4 regions of the Pseudoalteromonas sp. SG44-1 genome follow, and region 1 is predicted to be linked to each of the others. Evidence: predicted binding sites of a transcription regulator. Region 1 holds the regulator's gene; each other region holds the start of a gene.
What was found. Region 1 encodes sigma-54, which starts transcription at its own class of promoters, with help from an activator protein. Its sites were predicted from a motif close to GTTGGCACGNNNNTNGNNT; they were not measured.
Positions count from the first base shown of each region.

Region 2: a site for sigma-54 is predicted at 3,145-3,163, ahead of H5187_RS10550 (CsbD family protein). Genes of this name have one in related genera too.
Region 3: a site for sigma-54 is predicted at 3,674-3,692, ahead of H5187_RS19180 (BON domain-containing protein). Genes of this name have one in related genera too.
Region 4: a site for sigma-54 is predicted at 2,689-2,707, ahead of H5187_RS04520 (EF-hand domain-containing protein). Genes of this name have one in related genera too.

Region 1 covers NZ_JACJEW010000051.1:7,660-13,452, forward strand. Annotated here, with positions in the region: gene mgtE (magnesium transporter) at 22-1,380, opposite strand; gene H5187_RS18470 (HPr family phosphocarrier protein) at 1,504-1,776, opposite strand; gene rapZ (RNase adapter RapZ) at 1,805-2,647, opposite strand; gene ptsN (PTS IIA-like nitrogen regulatory protein PtsN) at 2,668-3,120, opposite strand; gene hpf (ribosome hibernation promoting factor) at 3,125-3,412, opposite strand; gene H5187_RS18490 (RNA polymerase factor sigma-54) at 3,441-4,937, opposite strand; gene lptB (LPS export ABC transporter ATP-binding protein) at 5,004-5,729, opposite strand; gene lptA (lipopolysaccharide transport periplasmic protein LptA) at 5,726-5,793, opposite strand, start outside.
Region 2 covers NZ_JACJEW010000018.1:63,150-68,942, forward strand. Annotated here, with positions in the region: gene H5187_RS10535 (DKNYY domain-containing protein) at 1-1,043, shown strand, start outside; gene H5187_RS10540 (hypothetical protein) at 1,223-1,981, shown strand; gene H5187_RS10545 (RpiB/LacA/LacB family sugar-phosphate isomerase) at 2,045-2,677, opposite strand; gene H5187_RS10550 (CsbD family protein) at 2,898-3,095, opposite strand; gene hrpB (ATP-dependent helicase HrpB) at 3,364-5,787, shown strand.
Region 3 covers NZ_JACJEW010000057.1:5,058-10,850, reverse strand. Annotated here, with positions in the region: gene H5187_RS19195 (mechanosensitive ion channel family protein) at 1-351, shown strand, start outside; gene H5187_RS19190 (DUF1289 domain-containing protein) at 612-806, shown strand; gene H5187_RS19185 (alpha-amylase family protein) at 1,114-3,123, shown strand; gene H5187_RS19180 (BON domain-containing protein) at 3,298-3,621, opposite strand; gene srmB (ATP-dependent RNA helicase SrmB) at 4,026-5,258, opposite strand; gene H5187_RS19170 (tRNA1(Val) (adenine(37)-N6)-methyltransferase) at 5,335-5,793, shown strand, end outside.
Region 4 covers NZ_JACJEW010000006.1:91,726-97,518, reverse strand. Annotated here, with positions in the region: gene H5187_RS04535 (sigma 54-interacting transcriptional regulator) at 1-410, opposite strand, end outside; gene H5187_RS04530 (hypothetical protein) at 413-955, opposite strand; gene H5187_RS04525 (HAMP domain-containing sensor histidine kinase) at 957-2,426, opposite strand; gene H5187_RS04520 (EF-hand domain-containing protein) at 2,742-2,969, shown strand; gene H5187_RS04515 (hypothetical protein) at 2,992-3,219, shown strand; gene H5187_RS04510 (EF-hand domain-containing protein) at 3,330-3,566, shown strand; gene H5187_RS04505 (EF-hand domain-containing protein) at 3,579-3,815, shown strand; gene H5187_RS04500 (amidohydrolase) at 3,936-5,600, shown strand; gene H5187_RS04495 (YgjV family protein) at 5,610-5,793, opposite strand, start outside.

The DNA of each region.
Region 1 (5,793 bases):
TAACCTTTAACTAATTTTTAACTACACCAACAACCATGTGGCGGTGCCTAGGAAGGCGAAGATCCCTACAATATCGGTTACGGTTGTCAGTACTACGCTGCCAGCTAATGCAGGGTCAATTTTCATTTTTTTCAATAGCAGCGGAATACTGGCACCGGCGATACCTGCGGCTACTAAGTTCATAAACATGGCAAAGGCGAGTACGCCGCCAAGCTTAAAGTCCCATTGCCAAATAGCAACAACACCGGCAATTAAAATGGACCAAACAATCCCGTTTATTGCGCCGATTGCAAGCTCTTTGATCAGTAAAAAGCGTTGGTTAGTTTGGTTGATATGACCCACTGCAATACCACGTATTACGAGGGTTAATGTTTGGCTGCCCGCAACACCACCCATGGATGGCACTATACCGTTGAGTACCGCTAGAATAGGTAAAATTGCTAAGGTGTTTTCAAAGAAGCTTGCCACAATCGCAGCAAGTAGCGCGGTTAATAAGTTAACGCCAAGCCAAATTGAGCGCTTTTTCGAACTTTTTAACACTGGGGCAAAGGTATCTTCTTCATCATCAAGACCGGCTAGGCTTAATAAGCTATGCTCGGCGTCTTCACGGATAACGTCAACGATATCATCGATGGTGATACGGCCAAGTAGATGGTCATTATCATCAACCACTGGGGCTGATATCCAGTTATGACGTTCAAACAGTTGTGCTACATCGGTTTCATCCATCGAAATGAGGATAGATTCACAATCTTCATCCATTAAGTCGCGAATGATTTTATCTGGCGAGTTAGTCAACAAGGTCGTTAACGACATGGCACCTATAAAGCAGTTATGTTTATCAACAACATAAAGATCATCGGTACCTTCTGGTAGCTCACCACGTAAACGTAAGTAGCGCAGTACTACGTCGATAGTGACATCTGGACGGATGGTCACTGTATCAGTGTTCATTAGCGCGCCAGCAGAGCGCTCTTGATAAGAGAGTGCTTGAGTTGCACGTTCTCGATCTTGGCTGTCCATGGCACTAACAACGTCTTTGTAGACGGTATCAGGTAGGCTACGTAGTACTTCCCCTAGATCATCGTGGCTCATGTCCTCAGTTGCCGCAGCGATGTGCTTCGGCTCCATTTGGGCAATGATCCCTAAACGAACATCTTCTGAGAGTTCTTCGAGTACGTCACCTTGTACATCTGGATCAACCAGTTGCCATAGCAAGGTACGAATTTTATGTGGGGATGACTCGAGTAATAATGCGGTGTCACACGGAGCTGTTTTTGCCAACATACGCCTTACTTGAACAAATTGACCACTGTTAAGTGACTTGGTCACTTGTTTTAGTTGTTGTAGTGGGTAATCTTGTTCAAAAGCTTCTGGCATTGGCGTCCTTAAAAATTAATACGCTTGATAGGTAGGGTAACAGTTGTCGGTAATTAACGCGCTTGGTCTGTTTAATTAACGACTTTATTTAGTTTAACGCAATTTAGTGGTACTGACTACGAGCTATTCTTGTTCGTTAAAGCGTTGTGCGATCAACTCGCCAATTGCTGCAAGAGCAGGTTCAGCGTCCGGGCCTTCACATACAACTTTAACTTCTTTGCCTTGGCTACTTTCTAATAGCATTAAGCCGAGTACGCTATCGCCTGCGGCTTGTTTGTCATCTTGATGAAGTGTGATGCTGGCATCAAACTGCACAGCTAATTGCGCTAATACGCTGGCTGCGCGAGCATGTAAACCGAGTTTGTTTTTTATTAAAAATGTATCTTCTAAACGCATCAACATTCCTTACTGTAAACGTGAGTTGTTATTCTTGTTCACGATGGCGAATTTTCACATTGCTGTGGCTCATCGAGAAGCTTTCACCTATAGTTTGCGCTAGATAAACTGAGCGATGTTGACCACCGGTGCAACCAATAGCAATTGTTAAGTAACTGCGGTTATTACGCTCCAAATGCGGTAACCAAGTTTGTACAAAGGTTTGGATCTGCCAAGTGAATTTTTGTACGATACTATGGCTGGCTAAATAATCTTTTACTGGCTGATCAAGGCCTGTAAGTGGCTTAAGCTCAGGCTCCCAATGTGGGTTTGGTAAAAAGCGTGCATCAAAAACATAATCAGCTTCTTTTGGGATACCATATTTAAAACCAAATGATTCAAAGGTAATGATTAGTTTTTTATCTTTTTTCCCTAAAATCTTTTCACGGATTGACTCTGCAAGCTGGTGGACACTCAGATCAGTGGTATCAAGTATAAAGTCAGCGCGAGTAGTTAATACATCAAGTAATACTTTTTCTTGCTTGATAGCTAAATCCAGTGGCAAAGAGTCCAAAGATAATGGGTGTAAGCGGCGAGTTTCAGAAAAACGTTTGATCAGGGTTTGATCATCACTGTCTAAATAAAATAGCGTCGGATTTGCAAAACCAGGCAAGTATTCAAGAATATCGTTAAATTCTTCCTGCTCTTTCGGTAAATTACGGACATCAATACTGACGGCAATTTTGTCATAATTATCAGAGACACTGCGCACTAATGAAGGTAATAAGTTTACCGGAATATTATCTACACAATAATAGCCAAGATCTTCTACTACACGCAGAGCAACAGATTTACCTGAGCCAGAACGCCCACTGATGATGATTAACTCCATGTAAATTCTCCTTCATTTGGCTACGATTGCGCAGCAATTACGTGATACAAATCTTGGTCTGTTTTTGCGCTACGTAGTTGTTTACAAAAATCTTTGTCGTTGAGTTTATCAGCAATTGTGGCTAACGTCTTCAAATGAAGTTGGCTATCACCATCTGGCACGATGAGAGCTACAAATATATCAACTGGGCGATTATCTATCGCATCAAAATCAATCGGTGATTCACTCACTATAATTATTGCTAGCGGGTTTTCAACACCACTCATACGGCCATGAGGAATAGCAATACCACGACCAATACCCGTACTACCTAGTTTTTCTCTCGACAGTAGTGCGTTGAGGATTTCTTGTTGTGATAGCTGAGGAAGTTGTTCATGAGCCAATTGGCTGATAAATTCAATGATCCGTTTTTTGCTATTAAAAAGGACCGCAGCTTTACTGCAGTCCTGGCAAATAAGTGAGCTTAATTTCATAGTGTTAGTGTCGAGCGTGCTTCTCTTTGTGTTTAATTACCTGACGGTCAAGTTTGTCGATTAGTCCGTCAATGGCTGCATACATGTCTTGGTGCTCAGTTGAGGCAAATAATTCAGCGCCACTGACATGTAATGTGGCTTCTGCTTTTTGGCTTAGCTTTTCTACATCAAGAATGACATGGACATTATTGATATGATCAAAATGCCTTTCAAGCTTGGCAAACTTATTGTTTACATAGTCTCTTAATGAATCAGTAATTTCTACATGACGACCAGTTAAATTTAGTTGCATAAGCATTTTCCTCTTGTGATTTTACGCCTTAAATCAAACTTTTACGTTGATTTGACGGTGGAATAGCCAGTGACTCGCGGTATTTTGCAATAGTCCGTCTAGCTACTTTGATACCTTGCTCTGCCAATATATCTGCAATTTTACTATCACTCAATGGTTTCGCTGAGTTTTCTGCACTGATCAATTTTCTGATCAATGCTCGAATGGCTGTCGATGAGCATTCGCCGCCGTTCTCAGTACTTACATGGCTCGAGAAAAAATATTTTAACTCAAATATACCACGAGGGGTATGCATGTATTTTTGGGTGGTTACACGAGAAATTGTTGATTCGTGCATCTCAACCATTTCGGCAACGTCGTTTAGTACCATAGGGCGCATGGCCTCAGGGCCATGCTCAAAGAATCCTTGCTGCTGTTTAACAATGCAGTTGGTTACTTTGAGTAACGTCTCGTTACGACTTTCTAGGCTTTTAATAAACCATTTAGCTTCTTGCAAATGCGAGCGTATAAATTGGCTGTCAGTGCTTGATTTTACAGAGCGTGACATCGCCGCATATTGGCTGTTCACTCTAATTTTTGGCATGCTGTCTGGATTGAGTTCAACCACCCAGCGACCTTTAATTTTTTTCACCGAAACGTCAGGAATAACATACTCTGATTCTTCGCGTACTATGGTATCCGCAGGCTTTGGGTTAAGGCTGTGGATCAGTGTCATTACTTCTTTTAGTTCATCTTCTTTAAGCTTAGTCTTTTTCATCAAAGTGCGATAGTCACGACTAGCTAATAAATCGATATGATCAGTTAAAATCATTTTTGTCTCGCTAATCCAAGGAGTTGCAGGATCAAATTGATTTAATTGAATACATAAACATTCTTGTAGGCTGCGCGCAGCAATACCAACAGGGTCAAACAACTGAATGCGTTTTAACACTGCTTGCACTTCGTCGAGTTCGATTTCTTCTTCGTTATTACCTTGATTTAAGCTTTCTGCGATGTCTTCGCAGCTCAAGGTTAAAATACCTGAATCGTCAACGGCTTCAACAATCGCAATGGCAATGGCTTCATCGGTTGGACTAAAAGGTGTGAGTTGTAATTGCCACATTAGATATTCGTGCAAGGTTTCAGTTGAGGCACCTTGATAAATTGACTCATCTTCAGGCATTGGCCCAGATGACGTATTTGGCGCAGCACTCATGTATTCGTCCCAGGTGACGTCCATAGCCATTTCGTCACTTAAGGTCTCTTTACTTAATGCTTCGCTACTTTCTTGTTCATATTCGCTTGGCTTGTCGTCTGCTGATGCGCTAACGGTTAAGTCATCGTTATCTTGTTTTTGTTCGTTTTTACCAGCCGTGTCGTCTGAATATTCATGTTCTTCTAGCTCTAACAATGGATTGCTGTCGAGCGCTTCTTGAATTTCTTGCTGGAGATCCAATGTACTGAGTTGCAATAAGCGAATTGCTTGTTGCAGCTGTGGTGTCATTGTAAGTTGCTGGCCCATGCGCAGCTGGAGTGATTGCCTCATGTATCTCTAACAATCCTTTTATTGTTATCATCGTTAAGTCTAGCAGATACTTAGCCGAGCGTGGCTTTATAGCCTAAATTGCTCGCCCAGGTAAACATCGCGGACTGTTTGGTCGGCGAGTACATGCTCAGGGGTACCTGATGCAATTAACTCCCCATGAGAAACTATGTAGGCTTTTTCACAAACATCAAGGGTTTCTCGTACATTGTGGTCGGTAATAAGCACGCCAATACCACGGTTTTTAAGGTGTTCAATAATCTTCTTTATATCTAACACTGAAATAGGATCAACGCCAGCAAAAGGCTCATCAAGTAAGATAAATTTTGGGTTTGCGGCTAAAGCGCGTGCAATTTCAACTCGACGACGTTCACCGCCAGATAATGCCATACCTTGGCTGTCGCGGATATGTTGAATGCTAAACTCATCAAGTAAGCTGTCGAGCGCTTCTTCTCTGGCTTGTTTATTCAGCTCTTTACGAGTTTCTAAAATAGCCATCAGGTTTTGATAAACAGTTAATTTACGGAAGATGGATGATTCTTGTGGCAGGTAGCCAATCCCTAACCGTGCGCGACTGTGCATTGGCAGTAAGGTGATGTCATTATCATCAATACTGATTTTACCTTTGTCGCTTGGAACTAAACCCACAATCATATAAAAGGTGGTGGTTTTACCAGCGCCATTAGGACCCAATAAGCCAACAATGCTGCCTGCGCTAACTTCTAAACCCACGCTTTTTACAACTTGGCGACCTTTATAGCTTTTTGCTAGAAATTCAGCTTTTAATGTACTCATGGCTGCCCTTTAGATTTGTCTTTTTTACTGTCTACTGGTACCAAAATGGTGTGCACACGATCGC
Region 2 (5,793 bases), on a different contig from region 1:
CAATCAATTGTACTTGGGCGAAAGATGAAACCCATATTTATTATAAAGATGAGGTTGTTTATGAAGGGGGTTACGAAACAGCAGAAATTTTTGATGAATTATTATTAAGAGTGGATGATAAAATCATCTCAAACAGAGGCGTTATTGCTGGTGCAAATGCAAAAGAGTGGCATAGGCTGATTTTTCCATTTTATGCCTGTGCTGATCGACTATTTTACCAACAAGAATTACTTGATAAAGGCGACCCAAATACGTTTGAAGCCCTTGATGACAATCGCTTTAAAGATAAAAGTAATGTCTATATTTTTGATAATGATTTTGAAATAGTAGATACCATCTTTGATATTAATACCGAGAATATTGTACTTATAGATGAGTGTTTTTTAAAAACGCCTGATACAGTGTATTTTCAAGAGTTAGCGATACAAGATGCTGATCCTGATACCTTTGAGGTATTAGAGTATGGCTTTTCGCGTGATAAAAAAGCTGTTTTTTGTAATCAAGAAAAACTCCCTGAACTTAATCCTCTTGACGTTACGATTTTAAATCATAATTTTATTCACGACAACAACACGCTTTATTACCAGTCAACCCGTCTTGATATTGAAGTAAGTAATATGAAGATACTTAATGATGACATTGTGAAAGATAACCGCCATGTTTATTATAAAACACATTATTTAAGTGGTGCAGAGGCATCTTCGTATCAACTGAGTACTCGGTTTTTTCAACGAGACAATCAAGGGGTTTATCATAATCAGCACCTTTTACCTTTAAATGCTGATGAAACCGTATTTCTTGATGAAGTCTACGCGATTGATAATCTGCGAGTGTTTTTTATTGATAGTGAAATCATGGATGCGGATGTCTCTTCATTTAAAGTGATAGGTAATAACGTGTCAGTTGATAAAAATAATGTCTACTTTCGCGAAAAAAGAGTGGAACACGCTGATCCCGCTAGCTTTAAAATTATGGGTTATGCGCAGTTTGTTGATGATAATCATCAGTTCACTATTCGTAATGGTCATATCGTTTGTTTATAAAATTGAATTAACACGTTGTAGAGTCTATAAAGGCGTATGTTGCTCCTTGTTAGTCGCTACATCAATTTACACAATATTGACTTTGGGCAACATGGCTAAAAGTTGTTGTGAATGGTATAAACCGAAACAGATAAATAACATGATGTTCATTAACTGAATCATCAAAATAAAGGACTTAAATGAAATTTTTATATTATACCGGCTTATTTTTATCTCTCATGTTTAGCGCAAATAGTTTTGCGCTTGAACAACAATATCAACAGCCTATTGTAGATCTTATAAAAGCATTTAAAAACCACGATAAAGCGGCTATTTCCTCACATATTCGTTATCCGCTTTCGCGCACATATCCAGTGCCTGATATTAATAATGAAGCTGAGTTAGTTGAGCGTTTTGATGACGTGTTTGATAAGACGCTTATTAAACAGATTGTTGATTCAAATATCGATACTGACTGGGATAAAGTAGGTTGGCGCGGCATTATGCTAAATAGCGGTGTCGTTTGGGTAGATACGGATGGGAAAATCATCGGTATCAATTACCAAACAGCTAAAGAACAATTGCTGGCTAAAAATTTAATAGCAGCTGATAAGCAAGCGCTTCACCCAAGTATTAATGCTTTTGTAGAGCCTATTTTAGATTGGCAAACAGCTAAATACCGTATTCGCATTGATGACTTAGGTGATGGAAACTTCCGCTATGCGTCGTGGAGCATTGATAAAAAAACCAGCGATAAGCCAGATATAGTCTTACTAAAAGGTGAGATCGAATTTGAGGGCAGTGGCGGTAATCATAGTTACACATTTAAAAACGGCCGTTACAGCTACGTATTACAAGTTACAGTGATTGGCTGTGATACCTCACCACCAGGTTGGCTTGAAGTATATAAAGATGATAAGCGCATTTTGTCTCAGGATATTATCAACACTGGAAGTTAAAAGTTAATTATCTTAGATGCAAAAAGGGGAGGGTTCTCCCCTAAAATATAGGGCGCTATTTTATTAAATACGCGCTTTAACAAACGCAGCAATTGCGTCGTCTTGGCAATGTGCGAAAAAGCACTCTTGAAAACGTGGTCCGCCAATCGCTTGTTTAATCAGCTCAGGATCAATAGCTTCAAGTGCGCTTAAGTAATCTTTAGCAACATCCACTTTTAGTTGATTTAAAATACCTGCATTTGTTACTTGTGACTCTTTACGTTCTGCTGGATACCCTTGGCCTTTTTCGCCGGTAAATGCTTTTTCAAATATATATTTAATATTTAACTCAGCGCCCCAGCCAAAGCCTTTTGCATAGGGTAAAGCGAGTGCATTACCATTGTTTATTTGTGCAAATAGGTAAGCATCTGATGGATCAATACAATAACCACAGCTCACACCAGGAAACGCATTGCTCGCCATGAGTGCGCCTTGACCTGTGCCACAACCGGTCACTACAAAATCTACCGCTTTAGAGTTGAGCAGTAAGCTTGCGATAATTCCTAGGTGAATATAGGTTAGTCGATGATCGTTATCGCCATCCATACCCACATTAAATACTTGGTGATTTTGTGCATTAGCAACAGTGTTAAGCTGTTCAAGTACAATTGGGTTTTTTGCCGCTTGACTGAATTCGTTCATTAATGCGATTTTCATTTGACTCTACCAATTTTGTTAACGTTTAGTTGATTCTACATACCAATGCTACCGGTGGCAAATGTTGTTATCTATTAAATATTAGTATTTGTGTAAGTTGCTAGAGGTTAGGAAGTACCATAGGAGCTTTGAGTTTAACTTCATTATGAAAGCAGCTATTTGAGTTTAAAAATAAAAAACCGCCTGCTCAGGCGGTTTTGTAGTTACCTAACGTTATTGATTAATGGCCTTTTTCAAACTCATCAACTTCACGCTCAGCTTCTTCTTTCGATTTACCGTATGCTTGTTGAATTTTACCAACCAGTTCTTTACGGCTACCTTCAATTTTATCTAAATCATCGTCAGTAAGATCGCCCCATTTACGTTGCGCTTTACCTTTAAGTTCTTTCCAATTACCTTCGATAAGATCACTGTTCATAATTAGCTCCTTATAATGTCGGTTTGTGAATTTACTTTCAGTTATAAAGAAGCAAGGCTTGTACCAAAATTAAATTATAACTTTATCATTAATAATCAATAGGTTAAATCCCCCTTGTTTAGAGATAAGTTTTTAATAGATTATAAGCTAAAAAATCTACGCAACGGTCTGTAATTATTGCAAACACTCAATAATCACCGATTTTATGAATCTGATTTACTACAGTTTTTTGTTACAATATCGGTAAAGCAATTTAGGATAAATAGCTGTGCTGCCGGTTAAAGACATATATCAACAACTCGTTACTACATTACAAAGTGATCCGATTACCTTGCTACAAGCGCCGCCGGGTGCGGGCAAGTCAACATGGTTACCATTGCAGTTGATGCGCGACGGGCACTTTAAGCACATTGTCATGCTTGAGCCGCGTCGCTTAGCTGCACGTAATATTGCCAACTATTTAGCACAGTGCCAAAACGAAACCGTAGGGCAAAGCGTTGGTTTACGTATCAGGCAGGAAACCAAAGTCAGTGTTAATACCCGCCTTGAAATTGTTACCGAGGGCATGCTCACGCGTATGCTACAAAACGACCCAGAGCTCAGTGGCGTTGACCTACTGATATTTGATGAATTTCATGAGCGCTCTATTGCGGCCGATACCGCATTAGCGTTTGCATTAGAATCTCAAGCTGCACTGCGTGATGATTTAACGATTTTATTGATGTCGGCAACCCTTGATAGCGAACGCTATCAGCAGTTTTTTGATTGTTCAATTATTAGTTCCCACGGGCGTAGCTTTCCCATCGATGAAATTTACATACCTATTAAAGATGAAAGCCGCTGGCTTGACGCTATGGCCAGTATTATCAAACAAGCTTTAGTTGAACAAACAGGCAGTGCGTTAGTTTTTTTGCCCGGTCAATATGAGATCAACCGCGTACAACAAGCGCTGTCAGATTTGCCTGCAAATTGCCATGTAGTTACTCTGTTTGGTGAACAAGATAAAGCATCTCAACAAGCTGCAATTGCCCCTGCAGCAAAAGGTACTCGTAAAGTGGTGCTGACCACCAATGTTGCCGAAACTAGCTTAACCATTGAAGGTATTCGTATTGTGGTTGATAGTGGCAAGCGCCGCACTGCTAGTTTTAATTTAAAAACTGGCGTTACTGAACTCACCACACAAAGTATTTCTCGCTCATCGGCAATTCAACGAGCTGGGCGGGCAGGGCGTATTGAGCCCGGAGTAGTTTATAGGCTTGGTTCAAAACAAACCTTTGAGCGGCGTAATAGCCATGATGCGCCAGAAATTTTAAGTGCTGATATTAGCCAATTATTATTGGAGGCAAAATGCTGGGGCGCGGAGTTAACTGATCTAAGCTTGTTAGATAGTCCAACAGCACAACAAATACAGCAAACAACAAAATTACTACAAATGTTAGAGGCGCTCGATAATAATAATAAATTGACCCCCCTCGGTACACGTATGCTAAGTTTTGGCGCGGATATTCGCCTAGCGCACATGCTAATTAAAGCGCAGCAACTCGAACCTCAGATGCCAGGTATTTATACATTAGCGGCGTATTTAATTGCGTTATTAGAGAGTCGGATAAGCCATGCCGCAGATTTAAGCTTAGCATTACACAGCCAACATGCTCGGCCACATCCGGTATTTAAACAGCAACTGAAATTTTGGTTAAAGCGATTAAAGCTAACTGATGTACGCGAATTACAAACCACTTATTTGGCTTTGCTGGTGGCGTTTGCTTTTCCTGATCGATTAGCTAAAAAGCGTGGCAATGGTTACTTGCTTGCCAATGGCGCAGGTGCTGAGCTAAACAACGAGCATTGGCATAACGAGGACTACCTTGCAATTGCTTCAATGGGAGGCCAAAAAGGCAGTCGTATTTTTGCAGCTGTTGCGTTTACTCCTACAGAGATTGAGGATGAACTGACACATTTATTTAGTGCGCAAACGCGTTGTGAATTTGACGAAAAAACAGGGCGCTTTATTCATCAAGATGAAGTCAAACTAGGGGCAATTACAGTTACTAGTCAACCGAGTAAACATCAGCTTGATAAAAGTGAGCGGGCGAAAGCGTGGTTAGCTTTATTTCAAAAACAAGGCTTTGAATTATTTAATGAACAAAGCGACAGTGAGCAGTTACTTACTCGTATGTGTTTAGCCAGTAATTTAGTGCCGGAGCAATTTCCTGTCGTCACTAAACAAAGCTTAATCGATGACGCACAGCTTTGGTTAGGTGCTTTTCTGGAAGATATAAAAACCCTCGAACAATTGAAAAAGTTTAACTACTTTAATGCCTTGCAAAGTTGTTTTAATTGGCAACAGCAAAATGCATTAAATGATTTATTCCCGCTGAGAGTGTCAGTTCCAAGTGGCTCAAATATTCGTATTGAATATCAACTCGACGGCCCTGCAAAACTCAGTGTTCGTATGCAAGAAGTGTACGGCATGACCAGTACGCCAATATTAGCGCAAGGCAAGTTACCCTTATTAATGGAACTACTCTCACCAGCAAGACGACCTTTACAACTAACACAAGATCTTGCTGGCTTTTGGCAAACCAGCTATCGGGAGGTGCAAAAAGAAATGAAAGGTCGTTATCCAAAACACTTTTGGCCTGATAACCCCGCCACCAGTGTGGCTACGAGTAAAGTTAAAAGTAAGATGTGAATGAGT
Region 3 (5,793 bases), on a different contig from region 1:
ATTGAAGTGCCGGTGGGCATTTCATATGGTGATGACCCAGAGCTGGCAGCTGAGGTGATAGTTAAAAAAATCAATGAATTTGATTTTGTAATTAAACAAGACGAAACCGCTGTTTATGCTGAAGGGTTTGGCGACAGTAGTGTCAACTTACTGGTGTGGTTTTGGATCAAATACCCCGGCGAGGCAGACTTTATGACCGTACGCCATAAAGCAATTGTGGCAGTCAAACAAGCGCTAAGTGACGCTGATATTAGTATTCCATTCCCAATTCGCACCCTTGATTTTGGTATTAAAGGCGGTGAAAAACTCGATGCGATGATCACTGAAAAGCGCCAGCACTCAGAACAATAAATGGTTCTATCAACAGGTAATATTTACCTGTTGATAGTGCTAATTTACACAAATTTACAGCTGGTAATACAGTTGTTGATTGGCGCATATTTACCAGTATTAAGTTTTCTACTGATAGACAGCATTTATGGCGAAGCATCAAAACAAGTAAAAGGCAGTGGTCATAGTTTAGTTATCGCTAGCCGATTATCTACTGCACTTATTAGACACGAGCTAAAACTAAGGCTAGTGTCTAATAAGTAAAGTCGAAGGTAAAATTAATGAATAACATTAAAGTGAGCAATGAAGAACCAAGTAGCCCATGTATTCGGCATTGTTGTTTGGATAAAAACGATACCTGTATCGGTTGCTTTAGAACCCTTGATGAAATTCTCGCGTGGCACAGTGCAAGCCCTGCACAAAAGCTGCAGGTTCTTAATGAATGCCAAAATCGCAAAAACGCGCAACATAAATAATCACTTTGTAGAGCAAACTGCAGTCTGAAAAAGCTAACCCCAAACTTCAAGATTTCGTAATAAAGATAAAAACCGTATACTAGTTTTTACTGCTCTGTACTGCCCGTTAATAAACACTCCAACACACACAAAGAATAAGTTAGCGATACACTCGTGCCACTGCATTTGTGCTAAGCATCCATAATCGATGGTGTTTTTGAATTTTTGATTGCATACGTATTCAATTTTCATTTTGTGAGAATCCCTCTACTGTTAATTCTTTGTAAATAAATAATACCTATTACTTGACAACACAACGGAACACACAATGAAAATTAAAAAAATAGTAACCACTATTGGGCTAAGTATTGGCCTAAGTGCTACGTCGATTGCAAATGCAACACCAACAACATTCGTCCATCTATTTGAATGGAACTGGCAAGATGTAGCCCTCGAATGTGAACAATACTTAGGACCTAAAGGCTATGCTGCGGTACAGGTATCGCCGCCTAATGAACATATACAAGGCAGCCAATGGTGGACGCGTTATCAACCTGTCAGTTACCTATTGCAAAGCCGAGGCGGTAACCGCGAGCAGTTTATTGATATGGTTAATCGCTGTAATGCCGCTGGCGTTGATATTTATGTAGATACTTTAATCAATCATATGGCTGCAGGCAGTGGTACAGGTACCGCTGGTAATACCTATGGTAATAAACAATACCCAATTTATAGCCCACAAGACTTTCACACCAGTTGCACCATTAATGGCTCTGACTACGGCAACGATCGTTACCGAGTACAAAACTGTGAGTTAGTTGGACTAGCAGATTTAGATACCGCTGCAACGTATGTCCAAAACACATTAGCGGCTTACATTAATGAATTACAAGCCATTGGTGTTAAGGGGTTTCGGTTTGATGCCTCTAAACATGTTGCAGCCAGTGATATTCAAAGTTTAATGGCGAAAGTGAATGGCTCGCCAGTGGTCTTTCAAGAAGTAATTGATCAAGGTGGCGAGGCTGTTGGTGCCTCTGAGTATTTAGCGTCAGGTTTAGTTACGGAGTTTAAATACAGCACTGAACTTGGCAATACCTTTAGAAATGGCTCGCTCGCATGGTTAAGTAATTTTGGTGAAGGGTGGGGGTTTATGCCAAGTGCATCAGCTGTAGTATTTGTAGATAATCATGATAATCAACGCGGTCATGGTGGTGCCGGTAATGTAATTACCTTTGAAGATGGCCGCTTGTACGACTTAGCAAACGTATTTATGTTGGCTTACCCGTATGGTTATCCAAAAGTAATGTCTAGTTACGACTATCATGGTGACACAGATGCTGGTGGTCCAAGCGTACCTGTGCATAACAACGGTAATTTAGAATGCTTTGCGAGTAATTGGCAATGTGAGCATCGTTGGGCATACATTGCAGGTGGCGTAGATTTTAGAAATAATACGGCTGATAGCTGGGCAACAACCAATTGGTGGGATAATACTAACAATCAAATAGCCTTTGGTAGAGGAAGTTCAGGTCATGTTGCCATTAATAAAGAAGGCTCAACACTCAATACCACCGTGCAAACAGATATGGCTCCAGGGCAATACTGTAACGTGCTAAAAGGAGCGCTGAGTAATGATGCAACAAGTTGTACTGGTGAAGTTATTACTGTTAATGCAAATGGCACTATAAACTTAAATGTAGCCGCGTGGGATGCAATGGCTATTCATAAAAATGCCAAGTTAACCACTAACTCAACCCCTGATCCTCAGAGTGATTGGCAGCGAACTGTGATATTTATTAACGCACAAACGCAAACTGGCCAAGATATGTTTATTCGCGGCGGAATTGACCATGTTTATGCAAACACAAACCTTGGGCGTAACTGCCAAACAAGCAACTTTGAATGTGCTATGCCAATTCGCCATAATAATTTGCAAAGTGCCACTACCAGTCCTTGGAAAGCAAACGATAATTACCTAGATTGGTATGGTATTGAAACGGGCCAAAGTAGTGAGGCGCAAGGGACCGCAACCGATTGGACAACTAATATTTGGCCAGCAACTTGGGGAGCAGAAAAAACCGTTGCTAATGATGGCTTTGGTGTTACACCACTGAATATTTGGGGTGAACATTATTGGCTGCTTGATGTTGATATGGATTGCAGCAAAGCGGTTAATGGATGGTTTGAGGTAAAAGCGTTTATTAAAAATGGTCAGGGCTGGGAGGGCAATATCGCGCAAGCAACCCCCCCTTATGCTAGTACTAATCATGTTGCTCAATGCGGCAAAATTAATAAATTTGAGTTTAATAATTCAACGGTAGAAATACGCAATTTCTAATTTTATTACAGATAAATCCCAGCTAAACCATAAGTATGCGTTTAGCTGGGATTTTACTTTGTAAGTCATGTTCTGGAGATTTGCGTTTTCTGTGTTTTAAGTAAACCTAAGTTGAATCACCAGAAAATCAGTTGCTTTAACTCTTTAATCTTTAGCCTAGCAGCTTTAAACTCTTCAATCTCTCACCTGCATTTTATTTTCAATAATTGCCACACCTTGGGTGTTTTCTAAAAACTTTTGTGCCAGTGCGCGTTCAAAGCCGGTTTCGGTTAGACCATAAATGGCTACTTTGTTGCCATCAACGTGTACTCGCAGTTGCGAGAGGTTTAGGTTTGGATTGCTACGCAGTTTATGAATTATAGTCTGCTGTAGTGTTGGTTGAGGAGAAACGCTGCTGATCATAATTGTACTAGTGGCTGCACTGACTTGCGTTGCGCAGGCGAGTAAAAATACACAGCAAAGTGATACCAATGATACAGTTAATTTGAAGCGGTCCATGATTTCCCTCATAACATCTATTGTATGTGTTTAGTGAATAGTAAGCTTACTGTTACAATATTTATTCCAACTTTAACGTATTGAAATTGAAGGGGTATTTTAAGTTCGGGTAATGTTTTTGGAATTTTTTACATTCAACTGAGTAAAAAGTACGGCGATTAGCTAACTAATTTAGATTTGTAGTTGCTGTTTAGTGCAGCTATAGCGATGCAATATATTTTTTGTTAAGTGATGGTCGTAGCTGCAAGTTTGTAATGAGCAAGCTAAATGGGGAGCACAAGATAATTAATTTGCATGACTGCTATGAGAGGGTTTAATAACTTACTGCGAGTAGGTAAAACTGAATGTAAAAAGCCGAGACTATGATAAGTCTCGGCTTTTTATGTGGCGTTAAAGCAGATGAATTATTTCTTTTTCTTGGCTTTAGCTTTGGCCTTTTTACGGGCTTTGATTTTTACCGGATCTTTATGTTTTTTGATTGGCGCTTTAGCTTCTTTATGACGCGGCTCAAATCCTTTAACAACACGGCGTTTAAGGCGCAGCTCAATGTAGCGTTCAATTTTTGCTAATACTGCAATGTCATGGGCTTCTACTAACGAAATTGCAATGCCTTTCTTACCTGCGCGAGCAGTGCGGCCAATACGGTGAACATACACGTCTGCTGTGCGTGGCATATCAAAGTTGATCACATGACTAATATCAGCCACATCAATACCGCGGGCGGCAACATCAGTCGCAACTAATATTCTTGTACGGCCACTGTGGAAATTTTCCATTGCCTTCATGCGTTTGTCTTGTGGCATCTCGCCACGTAACCAGGCTGCGCGAACCCCAGCATTGGTCAGCTCGCCGACTAATGTTTCTAGGCGATCACGGGTTTTAACAAACACAATAGCTTTGCTTAAGTCTTCACTGTTTAGTATTTCAACCAACATTGCTAATTTATGGTTGTAATCATCAGCAATGTGTACCCATTGGTGGATTTTAGCTTTTTCTTTACGTGAAGATTCAGCTTCTAATAGGGCTGGATCTTTTAAAATTTGCTCTGCAAATCGTTCAACGCTATCGCCTTCAAGAGTGGCTGAGAATAAAAAGCACTGACGACGATTTTTTGCTTCTTCACAAATACGCATCATTTCTTTACGAAAGCCCATGTCTAACATGCGGTCTGCTTCGTCTAAAATAAGCATCTCGACGTTTTCGGCATGAAAGTTTTCGGTTTCTAAATATTCCATTAATCGCCCTGGTGTGGCGATTAATATATCGTTATTTTTTTCAAAAATTTCTTTATGCGTACCGTAGTTAATACCGCCAGTAACAACACCAATTTTAAGGTTAGTGCCTTTAGCAAGTAGTTCACACTGTTCATGAATTTGATAAGCTAACTCGCGCGTTGGAGTCATGATCAAAACACGGGCAAAACCAGGCTCGCGACGCGGGAAATCAAGTAAGTATTGAATCGCCGGGATCAAAAATGCCGCTGTTTTACCAGTACCGGTTGGTGCAGAGGCTAAAATATCACGGCCTTGCAGCGCTTCAGGGATCGCTTGTTGTTGAATGCTAGTTGGGGTTTCGTAACCCATTTTAGCAACGGCTTGTAGTATCTTGTTATCAATATCAAAATCAGAAAATTGCATAGAGTGTCAAAAATAGAGGACAATTGCTGGTAATTATACGCGCTATCCGCCAGTTGGTGAATGAAAAGGTGAAAAAATGTCAGGCTTTGTGTTTAAACAATTTAAAGTAGCGCAAACGCGCAGTGCGATGAAGGTCTCGACGGATGGAATTTTACTCGGTGCATGGGCTGACTTAACTACTTCACAGCGGTTACTTGATATTGGCACAGGTACTGGGTTGTTGGCATTAATGTGCAAGCAACGCAAACCAACTATGCAGGTTAATGCTGTTGAAATTGATGCCAATGCATGTGCTGATGCGCAGCAAAATTTTACAAATAGCCCATGGCCCGATATTAAATTGATGCAAAAAGCTATTCAGCAAGTAACCACCACAACTGAGTTTGATGTTGTGATCAGTAACCCTCCGTATTTTAATGCCAGTTTAAAAGGGCAGGACTTAGCTCGTAATACCGCACGTCATACAGATAGCTTAAGTTTTAGTGAGTTAATCACTGCATTCAAACACCTTAGTCACCAAAATGCTTTTTTAAAT
Region 4 (5,793 bases), on a different contig from region 1:
TTTGATGCACTTTCATCGGCACTGAGACCATGAATTTCAATCGCTTTTGCTAAACTATCAAATAACTCATCTTTATCTACCGGTTTAGTAATAAAGGCAAAAATACCTTGCTTCGTCGCTTCAACAGCATCAGGAATAGACCCATGAGCTGTCATCATCAACACTGGCAGCGCTGGGTAGCGATTTTGTAACTGACGGTGTAATGCCATACCATCCATTTCATCCATGCGTAAGTCTGTAACCACAGCATCAAACACATTATTTTTTAATAACTGTAGCGCAGCGATACCACTTTCGCAGGTAGTCACTTGATAGCCTTTAGATTCTATGCGAATAGCCAATAGTTTTAATAAACTTGCATCATCATCGACCAGTAAAATTCGCGCGCCTTGGTTTTGCTCTGTTGACATAATTACTGCTCCTTAGTTTCTTCGCGTAGTAATAGTTGCTGCTCGATGGCTGCCAGTGATGACAGGGTTTCTTGCATTTTATTATTCAACGCTTGCTGCTGTTTTTTAGCGTTGATCTGCTGTTTTATTTGTTGTTTTTGCAGCCATAAATACTGTTTTATATCATCTGGCCAATAATAAGCTTGATCCAGTTTTAGCAGCTGCGTTAATACTTTTTCCGGTGCTAATACATTATTTTTGCAACTAAAATCAAAATAATGCTGAAGCTCTTTAGCACCAATATAAACCGTTTTACTCGCTGCCACTTGAAAACCACCGCACGACTTTGCATGCCAACCAATAACCGTTTCGGCAGGTGCATACATAGGATCGGTTTTCGGCCTAGGTTTCGGATTTGGTAAACTATCCCCTTGTGGTGTAGTCACCTTACCCGCTTGTTCAGCTTCAGGGCTGCTTTTATTTACTGGCTGCTCAGTTAACTCACACCCTGCGAGCCCTAAGGTTGTAATGCAAACCACTAAAATGGCATTTAAACGCACGCCCATGCTAATTAACTCCTTGGTTTTTATTGGTTGGAGGGATGATTGGGATTTGAATTATAAAACGACAGCCTTGTGGCTCATTATGCTCAACGTGTAAAGTACCCATCAATTGCTCAACAGACTCTTTTACAATGGTGAGCCCTAAACCACTACCTTGAGCGGTTATATCTTTAGCATTCTTACCTTGATAAAAGGCACTGAATATATGTGATTTCTCTTGCTCTTTAATACCGGTGCCTTGATCGCTAACGCTCATAGTCAAAGTACGACCAGCTAATGACAGAGCAATATTGACCGCCTGTCCTGCTGGTGAAAACTTTAAGCCATTAGAGATCAACTGAATTAAGATCATTTCAACAAGCTCTGCAGCAATTTCCAGTGGTTGCTCGGGTAACTCACAATGCCAACATAAGCTTTGCTTACGCGCCACTAAACGATGTTCAAAATGGCTGTTTATCTTGGTTATTAATTGCGAGAATTCCAGCTCACTTAAGTCTTCTTTGCTGCTGCGAATCGCATTGTAACTAAGTAAACTATCGATCATAGCGCGCAAACGCACCATGCTCTGGGTAATTAACGCCAACACCGCTTGCTGCTCTTTGTTAATTGGCCCAACGATTTCATCGGCAAGTAAGTCAGTGCCCTCAACCATTGACGCTAATGGAGTTTTCAATTCATGGGTAACATGGCGTAAAAAAGTATCTTTTTGTTGCTCTAATTGATGCAACTGCTCTTGCACCCATTGTAATTTATTTCCTAGTTCAACCAACTCAGCAGAGCCTTGTACAGCTATTTTTTGTTGCCAATGACCTTGCCCAAGCTTATCAATAACCGACGTTAATCCTTTTAAGCGACCACTTATACGCCATAAAAAACCACCACCTACTAGTAAAGTTAATGGGATAAGTGCTATTAACCAATTGATAAATGAGCTTTGCAAAGCTTTTAACTGTTGCTGATTTTTAGTTATTTGCAGCTCATTTTGATCTCTTAGCCACACCGTTTGACGCGCAATAAATTCACTCACAGGAATAAACAATTGCGCATCTTGTTGTCCTTCAGTAACGAGTTGAGTATGCGCTAATTGCAATACCTGTGCGAGTTGCTGCCATTGCTTAATATACTCCCCCGTAGAACTTATAAAAGTTAGTTCATCAATGCTTTGTAGTGATGATTGCCACTTATCAACAATCAATTCATCGAGTGATTCGCTTTTCAGCACCCAGTTTTGTCGCGTTGCACGCTCTAAGCTATTGAGGTCTTGCTTAAGATTATTAAATGACTTGGTAATTTGATAATTTTCACTGACGATTTGTTGAGTTACTGCTAGCTGTTTATTCAGCGCATTTAAAAATACAATCACTACCAGTGATAATGGCAGCAGCGATAACAAAGTACTAAACAAAAACTGGCCTATTAAATTGGGTCGCCAACTAAGTAATGCACTGTACTTTTTAGCGAATGAGGCCATTATCGCTACTCCTTTAGTTAAATGTCTGATTATGGAAGGTGTTACTTATACACTAGCTGAATCAATAAGAATAATGAATAAGGCGAACTGTGTAGCGCTATATAAAGCGACTGATGCTAAATTGAAACAACTTAACCAACTGTTTTTTAAAAACTTAATCAATACCCGTTAAAAGTTGTTGCAAAAAAGACACACTGCCCAGTCATTTTTTCCCACTTATTATCATGCCAAAACATTAAGTCACTGATATTTTTACAATAAAAAAATTGGCATCGTTCTTGTAACATCCGTATCAACGACTGTTTATAAGGAAATAATATGAAAATATTAACACCGCTGTGCTTATGCATCAGCCTACTGCTTAGCTTTAACAGCTTTGCCATTGATGTCGAGGCCACCTTCGCAGAACTTGATAAAGACAGTAATGGCACATTGAGTGAAGCAGAAGCATCTGAAGATGCGGTATTACACGAAAGTTTTGAGCAAATTGACAAAGATCAAAATGGTCAAATTTCATTTGCTGAGTTTAAACAATTTTTGCAATAATTTTCCCAAAGGAAACACTGCTATGAAACAACTTATCGCCGCTTTTTCACTGATGTTTTTAGTCATTAGCGCCACTGTTTTAGCATCACAATTAAACGTTAAGTTTGCGCAATTAGATACCGACTCTGACGGACAAATTTCATTGCTTGAAGCCAAGCAAAACAACACGCTATTAAAGCAGTTTACTGATCTTGATGATAATAACGACGAGCAGTTATCTGAGCAAGAGTTCGCAAAGTTTAAATTTTAAAAGGCTTTAAAGTATTTGCCATAATCCCGGAGGGAATGTGTAAACGGATTTAATGTTGGGATTTAAATTATGGCAAATGCTTTATTCTTTTTGTTGGTAGGATGTAAATAATGAAAAGCATATTAATAATATTAAGTGTGTCGCTAGCCACCAGTTTTAGCGCAATGGCACTGGATGTAAAACAACGTTTTGATCATTTAGATAGCAATAAAGATGGCTATTTAACGCATAATGAGCTTGAACCACAACCACAATTGTTGAGTAACTTTAAACGTTGGGACAAAAACCAAGACAATAAAATTTCCCTATCTGAATTTAAGCGTTTTTTAACTAATAATCTAGATTAACGAGTTTCCCCAATGAAATTTTGTACACAACTGGGACTAAGTTTGTTATTTGTCAGTAGCTGTTGCAGTTTTGCAACAACTGATAATATAGCAGAACAATTCAAAAACTTAGACCGCGATAAAGACGGTCTTATCACGCGTTCAGAGTCAGCAAAAGATCCTGCCCTGTGGTCTCGTTTTAAAAACTATGACAGCGATAAAGATGGTAGATTATCACTGTCTGAATTTACTCTATATGCAAATAAATGAATAGCTAATTCATCAGCATAGTTGAAATGCACAACGATAAATAATTTATTATATTTAATTTGCAGACTCAGTATTCTCTGTTACTGTTTAACTAACAAAAGCAGAAAAAGAATTCTAACAATGAAATGCTTACTCGCCTGTTTAATCACTTTATCTTTACCTGTGCTAGCTGATACCACGGTGATCTACAATGCTAACGGTTACACTCCAACTTACAGTGGCCAATTACAGCAATTTTCTACACTGGTTATTAAAGATGGCAAAGTAGTAAAAGTAGGAGACGATAAACTAAAAGCGAGTTTCCCTAATGCAGCAGTATTTGATGCCGGGCAACAAACCTTATTACCTGGTTTAATTGACGCCCACGGTCATGTGATAGGACTTGGTAATAATTTAGCGCAACTCGATTTACGTGGCAGTATGTCGATTGCAGAAATACAAAAAAAACTTGCTGTATTTGCTAAAAATAACCAGGGCTGGATTATTGGCCGCGGTTGGAATCAAGAACTGTGGCCTAATAAGCAATTTCCTACTGCTGCTGACTTAGATAAAGTTGTCAAAGATGTTCCGGTGGTGCTTTCTCGTGTCGATAGCCACGCGATTTGGGTTAATAGCAAAGCGATGGAGTTAGCCAAATTAACACCCACAGTACAGTCACCAGCAGGTGGTGAAATTATTCGCAACCAAGCAGGTCAGCCTAGCGGTATTTTTGTCGATAAAGCCGAAAGTTTAATTACTGCACATATTCCAACGCCATCTGATCAAAACGTAAATAATGCCTTAAATCAAGCTGGCCAACATCTGCTCAGCTTAGGTATAACCTCAACCCACGATGCTGGGATTGATAAACAAACATGGCAAGTTTACAAGCAAAGAGCTGAACAAGGCACCTTACCGCTGCGCATAGTTGCAATGCTAAGTGCAACAGATCCGTCCCTTGAAGATATGCTCAGAGCCGGTCGCTATAAAGATCTTAACGATTTCATGTCTATTCGTAGTGTAAAAATATATGCTGATGGTGCGCTAGGTAGCCGTGGCGCCGCACTACAGGCCGATTACGCAGATAGAAAGAATCACCAAGGTTTAATGCTCGAAACTCAACAAAAACTAGAGCAGCTGTACACATTGAGCTTTAACCATGGTTTTAGCGCCAATACCCATGCCATCGGTGATAAAGCAAATCATATTGTGTTAGATGCCTATCAAAATGTATTTAAAAAAACCGGCGGGATTTTACTACGTAACCGTATAGAGCACGCACAGATAGTTGATCCAGCAGATATTCCTCGCTTCAAAGCACTTAAAATCATTCCATCAATGCAACCGGTGCATGCAACTTCTGATATGCATATGGCAGAGCAGCGCCTTAGCGATACACAATTACAAGGTGCATATGCTTGGCAAACGTTTTTAAAGCAAGGCTCAGTAGTAGCTGCAGGCTCAGATTATCCAGTTGAACTGGCCAACCCCTTTGACGGTTTGTATTCAGCAATTACTCGCCAAGATCACAATCAATTACCCGCTAATGGCTGGCGAGTCACTGAAGCACTGAGCAGAGAAGATACACTCAGAGCATTCACGTTAGGTGCCGCGTATGCCGCACATCAAGAATTTAAATTAGGTAGTTTAGAGCAAGGAAAGTGGGCTGACTTTATTTTAATCGACAAAGACTATTTTAAAGTGCCAGTACAAGAAATTTTTACCATTGTCGTAAATCAAACATGGATTGGCGGTGAATTACGCTACCAAAAAGCGCAAATTGATACACAGAGTAAGGCGCAATAAACCACGCTATTATTGCGGTTTTTGTTGTTGACGTTTGAGCTTAATTAAATGATAAATATTTACGAAGGTTAGCAAACCATTAGTGATAGCCACAGGCCATGCAGCAATCGCAATACCGTAGGCTGTGAAAGCAATACAACCGGCAAGGTTAAACCAACGAAGTTTGCTCACATCACTCATAGTTAAAGAGGCA